4 regions of the Ralstonia pickettii genome follow, and region 2 is predicted to be linked to each of the others. Evidence: predicted binding sites of a transcription regulator. Region 2 holds the regulator's gene; each other region holds the start of a gene.

Region 1 (2,201 bases), 1.6 Mb from region 2:
CGCTGTAGCCCGAGCCCAGGATTTCGCGCGCCACTTGAGGGTTGACGGACGACAGCCCGACCAGAAAGCCATACCAGCCCTGCTGCGCGAGCGCACGTCCGACGGTGGCGTAGGTGAGCGTGTCGCCGGCGACGAACACCGCTGTGGGCTTTGTCGGCGCGATGCGGGCCGCAAGCTCGGCCGGGTCTCCGGTGAGTGTGTAAAGGTCCAGCGTTTCGGCAGCATTTCCCTTGCCGATCGAGCCACGCAGGCGCACCCCGAGTTGCGGATCGAAGCCCGCTGCCGTGACGAGTGCAATTCGCCGCATGCCGAACTGCCGCAGCCGGTTGTGTGCGGCGACGATTTCGTGGTCGTAATCGGGACGGATGAACAAAACGTTGTCGGCGGTCGACGTCGCACCTGAGAGCGGGGCGAGCAATGGCACATTGCGCCGTGCGATCTCGGGAGACGCTGCCAGCACCGGCAGCAAGCGCTCGCTTACGCCAAAGAGCAACTCGACATGGTCGCGTTCGATCATGTCAACGGCCTGCGGGATGGCTTCGTTGAGCGCCACCTCCCGCCGGACGAGGCTGATGCGCCGGCCCTTGATGCCGCCGCTCTGGTTGGCTGCATCGAAAGCCACCTTGGCGCCCGCCATGAAGTCGCGCGCATAGTCGGCCTGGTCTGCGCCGCGCTCGATCAGTTGCCCCACGACGAACGACGTGCCTTGTGCATGCGCCGCCAACGCGACGGCCGCGCAGGCCAGTGCGCACGCGCAGCGGCGTGCCAGTCTCTGCCACATGGTGCTTCCCCCAAAAGACGAGTCGACGGCCTGTGCTGTTGTGTTGTTTTGACGGCCGGGCGCACGACTGGCGACGAGGCCTTGGCGCCGATCGCCGATGTTAGGGGGCAGAACATGACAGATCGGTGAAGTTGGGGCCCTCCCAACGGAGGGTGAGGCGCGTTTGAACAGGTGTGGACGCACGTTGACACATATCAACGCGGCACCCCCATCGCGGTTTTAGGATGAACCATCGCCCCACCAGAACCGCCCCATGTTTCCGTTCGCCAAGCCGGTCGACCCTCCGTCTGCCGCCCCCGACTCCGCCTTCCGCTGGTCGGCACCGCAGGTGCGCGCGCTCGCACAGCGCTTTGATACGCACGGCCCGCGCTACACCTCATATCCGACGGCGGACCGCTTCCACAATCGGTTCGGCAACGCCGACTATCTCGACGCCTTGCACCGCCGCGCCGCGATCGCGCCAGCGTTGCATGCGCCGCTGTCGCTGTACATGCACCTGCCGTTCTGCGCGAATCTTTGCTACTACTGCGGCTGCAACAAAGTGGTCACGAAGGATCGCTCGCGCAGTGCCCGCTACGTTGACACCCTTGCGCGCGAGATGGCGATGGTGGCCGACCAGATCGGCCCACTGCGCCGCGTGACGCAGCTGCATTGGGGCGGCGGCACACCGACGTTTCTTGCGCACGATGAGATGCGCGCCGTGATGGCCGCCACGCGCGAGCATTTTGCGCTGACGGGCGACGCCGAAATTTCCGTCGAACTCGACCCGCGCCACGCTGACGAAGGCACGCTGGAAGTCCTCGCCGAGATCGGCTTTAACCGCGCAAGCCTAGGCATCCAGGACTTCGACCCCGAAGTTCAACGCGCCATCCGCCGCATCCAGAGCGTGGAAGAGACGCGCCGCGTGGTCGACACCGCACGTCGGCTGCGGTTCGAATCGATCAGCTTCGACCTGATCTACGGCTTGCCGCATCAGCGCACCGAGACCTTCAACGCCACGCTCGATCGCGTGCTGGAGATGGCGCCCGACCGGCTGTCCGTCTACAGCTACGCGCATCTGCCGCATCTGTTCAAGCCGCAGCGCCGTATCGACGTGCTTGCGCTGCCGACCGCCGACGAAAAGCTCGATTTGCTCGCGATGACGGTCGAGCGCCTCGTTGCCGAGGGCTATGTCTATATCGGCATGGACCACTTCGCGCGGCCTGATGATGCGCTAGCCATCGCGCAGCGTGAAGGGCGGCTGCAGCGCAACTTCCAGGGGTATTCCACGCACGCCGATTGCGACATGCTGGCGTTTGGCGTGTCGGCCATCAGCCGCGTCGGCGATGTGTATGCGCAGAACGAGAGGGATCTCGACGCGTACTACGCGCGCATCGATGCCGGCGAACTGGCCGTGCTGCGCGGCATGTCGCTCACGCCG
Region 2 (2,201 bases):
TCTGCAACTCATGAACGCATCCGAGCAGCCCATGCGCGTGACCATCACCGCAGAAGGCATGCCTCAACTGGACGTGGAGGGCGGCCGGGGCGAATCGACCACGTTGGAGTTGCCGCCTGCGGCCAACCGTCTGGTGCCGGTGCGCGTGCGTCGACCCGCCGACGACGCGACGCCCGGTTCGCACAAGATCCAATTCGTCATTCAGGCAGATCACGGCAGTGGCAGCCTCGTGCTGCGCGAGCCGTCGAGCTTCATCGTGCCGCGCTAGCGCGGTACTCGCGGCATCTCCAACAGGAGGCAACGATGCACGCAACGCAAACTTCAGCACCCGCACGGCCCTGGTGGCGCGAGCCCTGGCCGTGGCTTCTGATGGCGGGACCGTTCGCCGCCATGATCGGCTGTGGCGTGACCATCTGGCTCGCGACTTCGCATCCGGATGCTGCCATTCACGACAACGTTGTGCGGCGCGGTTTGGTCGTCGAAAAGCCGGCTGCCGCGCCTGCGCATGTCATGCCAGCGGGGGCCCGATGAAGCGTCGACTACTGATGTGGATTCTGTGGCCGGCCTTTCTGTCGGCCGCGCTGGCCGAGCTGATCGTCTTTGCGGTGGTCGATCCTGCCGACCTGCGTTTCTTTGGCGAGCAGATCACGGTGTCGGCCCAAGCGGTCTACACCGTGTCGTTCTTTGTGTTCTGGTTGCTGTGCGGGTTGTCGAGTGCGCTGACGCTCTATGTATCGCCGGGTATTGGCAAACTGGAAGCGCACGAACACCCGCTCGTGTGAGCAGGCGCCATGGACGGTAACTTAGGCGGCCTGGCCGCTCATCACCTGGCGCAGGCCGGCCAGGTCGATCAGCTTGACGTGGCGTTGACGGATCTGAATGAGGCCCGCTTCGGCAAAACGGGAGAACAGGCGGCTGACCGTTTCGAGCTTGAGACCCAGATAGCTGCCGAGTTCTTCACGGCTCATGCGCAGCACGAACTCGGTCGACGAATATCCGCGCTGGGCCGAGCGCTTGGAAAGATTGAGCAGGAAAGCCGCGAGACGCTCTTCTGCACGCATGGAGCCGAGCGTGAGCAGCATCAGATGATCCTGCGAGATCTCCTTGCTCATGATGCGCAGGAACTGATGCTGCAGCGATGGCAGCCGGCGCGACAGCTGTTGCAATTCGTCGTAACGCACCACACAGACTTCGGTATCTTCCAGCGCGGTCGCGTCCGACACGTGGCGCATATCGCCAATGCCGTCGAGCCCCACAATTTCACCTGGCAGGTGGAATCCGGTGATCTGGTGGCGACCGTCTTCAAGCGTCAAATGGGTTTTCAGCGTGCCGAAGCGAATGCCATAAACCGCCTCAAGCGGCTCGCCCAAAGCATAGAGGGATTGCCCCTTCTTAATGCGGATGCGCTCGCTGACCAAATCGTCCATCTTGCGCACGTCGTCCGAGTTCATTCCCACCGGCAGACAGATTTGTCCGAGTACGCAGGTGGAACAACGCGAGGCTTGGTCGGTAAGCGCGATTCGAGTGAGCACGGGCGGGGCGACTGGATTTCGAGAGAGTGGAATGAGTAATTCTTGTGGTGCAGCTCGACTTATTATAACGGCGACGTTGTCGTCATCGGACACTTCCGATGCGGCAAAACGCGTCAATTAGGCTAAGTTCGCCACAGCAAAACGAAAACCTTGGCCCATATCAAAAGAGCGTTAAAAAGATGAGTGCCGCGGCGCTTCTGAGTGTTTTTCTGATTGCACTGCTCGGCGGTGTCCATTGTCTGGCGATGTGCAGCGGTATCGCATTGGCGGCGGAGCGGGGGACCGTGTCGGTGCGAATTGTGTCGCGTCGCCGGCTGTGGTTCGAACAGGTCGTCATGCATGCGGGGCGCCTGACCACGTATGCGTTGCTCGGCGCAATCATGGGGGCGATGGGCGCGACCATATGGCGCCAGCAGTGGCTACCGATCCAACGCGGCCTGTTTGCCTTTGCCAGCGCTTTGCTACTTGCCTACGGGGTCCTGCTGCTCGTGCGTTCCGCTGCAGACGTGTGGCGCAGCGTATGGCTCGAGCGGCAGCTGGGCCGTGTCACGGGCGGACTGTCCCGGGCTGCTGCCGCGCTGGGCGGCAGGCTGCAACGCCAGCCCCCGCTGCTGCGCCGCTACCTCACGGGGTTGGCCTGGGGGCTGGTCCCGTGCGGAATGGTCTACG
Region 3 (2,201 bases), on a different replicon from region 2:
TCGTCCCCATAAGACGCGTCGGCGGTCATCGAGCCGATGGTGATGAGCACCAGATCCTCTTGCCGCACGTCATAGGCCATCGGCTGTCCGCCGCGCACCACGCGCAGCAGTCCAATTCGCCGGCCGTCACCGGTTTCAACAAAGTCGACATCCTCCACCTTTGTGCCATATTCGAACACCACACCCTGCTGTTTCAGCCATTGCTCCATCGGCCGCACGATCGCGTCATACTGGTTCAGCGGCGTGCGCCGTACGCCGGCCAACGTGTGGATACGCGGGAACTCCTGCAAGAAGCGCAACATATAGCGTTTGAGTTCGATCGCGCTGTGCCAGTTCTGGAAGGCGAAGGTCGTACGCCACATGGCCCAGAAGTTGGTCTCGAAGAAGTGCGGCGAGAAACAGTCCTCAATGCGAAGCGTATGCAGCAGCCCTTCTGGCGTGGCCAGCAATCGCATGATCTCCAACCGGTCATGGAGGTTGAAACCCAGATCGGCAGCGTCGAGGATACGGCGTTGCCCGTCGATCAGCCGGGCGTGTGAATCCGAGCGCCATTCGGCGTTGAAGGCCCAGGCCTGCTGCTTGACACTGATTTTCGGATCATCCAGCGACGGAATGCTGTCGAGCACGTTCCACAGACAGACATAAGTCTCTTCGGTGAACATGCGACCGCCCCGAGTTACATAGCCTTTGTGCGGATCACCGGAGCCATCGAGCGCACCACCGGCCACCTGCTGTTCCTCCAAGATGTGGATGTTCTCCCCCTTGAAGCCTGCGTCGCGAATCAGCAGCACGGCAGCCGACAATGACGCAATGCCGCTGCCAACCAGGTATGCGCTACGGTGCTCGTTCTTCGTTACCTCAGCCATGGAATCCTCTGATTCTGTGTGGATGCTCAATGAGCAACGCGACTTGGGAATACTTTAGGTGGGTATGCGATCGATACTTTGCGCCAGCGCAAGTTGCTGTTGAGTCTCATGCCGCCGTAATGGATTTGTCATGTTTGCTTTCCGCGACACATCCCCTATCGGCTGGGCACAACCATGGAGAAGCCACGGCGCTTGCGCCCGCGCGCGCGGCCCCAATGTCGCGGGTTGATGAAGGTCAACCTCGGCGATTTCCAAGCGTCAATACTGGGAACGCATACCAATGCGCGGTTGTCCGGCGCCTACCCAGGCCGCCCACCAACCTTCCCAGCATTGGAGACCAGACTCACTTTCAATAAGGTCGACTTGGAGAAGAATCCCATGGAACCGCGACAGCAACAGTTCTCCCTCTGGTACGTGCTCGTGACCATACTGGCCATGCTTGCAATCCAGACGCTCTTCGTGTCGGGGCATGTCGAGACGATCCCATACAGCGATTTCAAGGTCCTACTGAAGGCTGGCAAGCTCAAGGACGTGGCTATTGGTGAGCAGGCTATCAGCGGAACCTTCTCGACAGAAGGTATCGACAATCTCCTTGCCAAGCAGCAGATCGAGGAAATCCGCCGAGAGGCAAAGGGCGACCACGCCTTCTCCACGCTTCGAGTGGCCGATCCTGAGCTGGTGCAGGAGCTCGAAGCGGCAAAGGTGCGCTTCGTCGGGCAGCCCGACAACAAATGGCTGAGCACGATCCTCTCGTGGGTTGTGCCGGCCGTCATCTTTTTCGGTATCTGGAGCTTTCTCATCAAGCGCGTGGGCGGCGCCGCCGGCAGCATGATGGAAATTGGCAAGAGCAAGGCAAAGGTCTACATGCAAAAGGAGACCGGCGTGACTTTTGCCGACGTGGCTGGAATCGACGAAGCCAAGGAGGAGCTGTCGGAGATTGTTAGCTTCCTGAAAGATCCTCAGCGGTACCAGCGCCTGGGCGGAAAAATTCCCAAGGGCGTGCTGCTGGTTGGGGCCCCGGGCACTGGCAAGACCTTATTGGCAAAGGCCGTGGCAGGCGAAGCCGGCGTGCCATTCTTCAGCATGAGCGGCTCCGACTTCGTCGAGATGTTCGTTGGTGTGGGTGCAGCACGGGTCCGCGATCTCTTTAAGCAAGCCGAAACCAAAGCCCCCTGCATCATCTTCATTGATGAGCTTGACGCACTCGGAAAGACGCGAGCACTGAATGCGGTCGGCGGCAACGAGGAGCGCGAACAAACACTGAACCAGCTTCTGGTCGAGATGGACGGTTTTGATAGCAACAAAGGCGTCATCATCATGGCCGCCACAAACCGA
Region 4 (2,201 bases), 1.6 Mb from region 2:
TTCCGATGTTATCGGTACGACGCACCGTAGAAGCCCCTCGCGCTAGCGCGGATGCGGGCAGAACAACCAATGGCGCGCCGCACCATGAATGCGGGGTGAAACGAATATAAAAGAGCGTTCCATAACACGCAAAAGGTTTTAAATGGGGTCGGATTAAATTAAGAAATGCACGTTGACGGTGCGGGTTTATAAATGGGGACAGGTTACTTGGCGCCAGCCTGATGTGCGTTGCACGCGATTCCCTCTCCGGCCGGTCATTCGGGACGCGCGCTGTCCTCCATGCCCGCTTCAACGAGGCGCCGGGGCGGCCGCCCCTTGGGCAAAGGCGCAACGCGACGGCCACCGGTGCGTGCGAGCGTCGCCAGAAACGCCTCGTTTCCCAGCGGCCAACCGCTGTGCACATGCTGGCGAATCTCAGTGAGCTGGTCTGAACCCAAACCTTCATGCCACAAGGTCCGGTATCGTGATTGACGCTCAAAGGGCGTATTGCCAAGGCGCCAATAGCAATAGTGATCACTCACCCACGGGATGGACTGGATACCGACGTGATGCCGATACGTACTCCATCGGTCGTCCTCCGGCGTGCTGGCAATGCCCGCCCGCACGGCGTTGGATTCCACATACAACAGGATCGGCAACACCCATTCGGCCGGGTCCAGCACCGTCGATCGGAATCGTCCCTCCCATAGCGTGCCGCTACGATCCGCAGCCGCGTTGAAATAGCGCGTATAGCGCCGCCCCACGGCCTGCAGCGTGCGAGAAAGGCTCTCCGCTACCTTGGGCGTTCCCACCAGATGGACGTGATTCGGCATCAACGAGAAACCGTGGATGGCGAAGTCATGCTCGCGCGCAGCCATGCGCAGGGTGTCGAGATAGAACGCGTAGTCGTCGTCGCCGCGGAAGACTTGCTGGCGGTTGTTGCCACGCTGCAACACGTGTACAGGGACATCAATGGGACTAAGGCGAGGCAGACGAGCCATGGGGAAAGCAAGCGACAAAAAACGCCATCGTATCGCCACCCGATGAATCTGTCCCCAATTTTCGCGCCGCAAACGCTTGCATGCGTCTGTCGCTGCGGTGCAACGGCCGAGTTTGCGTGCCGTCAAATCCGCAGCCGTATTGGCCATCGACGACTGGCCCAACTTGATCCCAAGCAAATCGGCTGGGCAACTTCCCCGCGAGACTGGCTCCCATCACATCACGAGACAACACGAGAGGGAGCGTTTCATGGCTTTTCACCGCCTAGCCGTTGTTGCTGCAGCCGCCGGCATGTTTGCCGCCGGATTCAGCCAGACCGCCTTTGCGCAGAGCACTGACTTGGCGCCAGCCACCGGCAATTGGATGGTGCGCTTGCGCGCCGTCAACCTGACAGCCGCCAACAAGTCGGACCCCGTGCCTGCGCTTGCCATTCCGGCTGACGCGATCCAGATCAACAACAAGGTTCTGCCCGAACTGGATATCTCGTACTTCTTTACACCGCACCTGGCAGCCGAGCTGATCCTGACGTACCCGCAGCAGCAGGACGTGACCGTCATGCAAAGTGCGCTGGGCGGCCCGACAAAAATCGGCAGTTTCCGCCATCTGCCGCCGATTCTGACGATGCAGTATCACTTCACGCCAGAGTCGCGCTTCAAGCCGTACGTGGGTGCGGGCATCAACTACACGCGCATCTCCAATGTGAATCTGCAGGTACCCGGCGTGGGTCCGTTAGACCTCAGCAAGAACAGCTTTGGCCCGGCGCTGCAGGTCGGTTTCGACTACCGCCTGACCGAACGCCTCTACTTCAACGTCGACTTGAAGAAGACCTGGATCAGCGCCGACGTGAAGATGGCTGGCCAGACCATCAGCAAGGTGAAGGTTGACCCGTGGCTGCTGGGCGTCGGCCTGGGCTATCGCTTTTAAGGGAGGAAGATCAGCGAACCGACACTGTCCTGATCGACTTTTACCGACGTGCCGCAGGGGCCGTCGACGGCGGGGGCGCTCGTCGGCGGTGGTTGGCGCGTTCGGCCCGGCATGCGTTGGGGCGGCCGGGCATTTTTTTTGGGCGCTCGGTTAAGACCCGCTGCCAAACGTTGGGGAGCTGGTCGCACGACCGGCGCATCCGCCGCTCAAACCGCGTCCACGGCAAAGATGCGGCGATGCTCCTTGATGGCGTAACGGTCCGTCATGCCGGCGATGTAATGCGCAATCCAGCGCGGCTG

The links. The regulator FNR, encoded in region 2, switches genes on or off when oxygen is low (the NO sensors DNR and NnrR bind a similar motif). The targets are predictions, from matches to a motif close to TTGATNNNNATCAA.
Region 1: hemN (oxygen-independent coproporphyrinogen III oxidase) is a predicted target of FNR. The motif match lies at 966-979, and genes of this name have one in related genera.
Region 3: N5B55_RS24735 (oleate hydratase) is a predicted target of FNR. The motif match lies at 1,092-1,105, and genes of this name have one in related genera.
Region 4: N5B55_RS14060 (OmpW/AlkL family protein) is a predicted target of FNR. The motif match lies at 1,144-1,157, and genes of this name have one in related genera.

The regions. Positions count from the first base shown of each region.
Region 1 covers NZ_CP104381.1:3,180,770-3,182,970, reverse strand. Annotated here, with positions in the region: gene N5B55_RS15395 (ABC transporter substrate-binding protein) at 1-781, opposite strand, end outside; gene hemN (oxygen-independent coproporphyrinogen III oxidase) at 1,035-2,201, shown strand, end outside.
Region 2 covers NZ_CP104381.1:1,330,600-1,332,800, forward strand. Annotated here, with positions in the region: gene ccoG (cytochrome c oxidase accessory protein CcoG) at 1-268, shown strand, start outside; gene N5B55_RS06440 (FixH family protein) at 304-531, shown strand; gene N5B55_RS06445 (hypothetical protein) at 528-782, shown strand; gene fnr (fumarate/nitrate reduction transcriptional regulator Fnr) at 804-1,532, opposite strand; gene N5B55_RS06455 (sulfite exporter TauE/SafE family protein) at 1,712-2,201, shown strand, end outside.
Region 3 covers NZ_CP104383.1:225,357-227,557, forward strand. Annotated here, with positions in the region: gene N5B55_RS24735 (oleate hydratase) at 1-866, opposite strand, end outside; gene ftsH (ATP-dependent zinc metalloprotease FtsH) at 1,245-2,201, shown strand, end outside.
Region 4 covers NZ_CP104381.1:2,912,499-2,914,699, forward strand. Annotated here, with positions in the region: gene N5B55_RS14055 (transposase) at 255-980, opposite strand; gene N5B55_RS14060 (OmpW/AlkL family protein) at 1,228-1,902, shown strand; gene N5B55_RS14065 (deoxyguanosinetriphosphate triphosphohydrolase) at 2,109-2,201, opposite strand, start outside.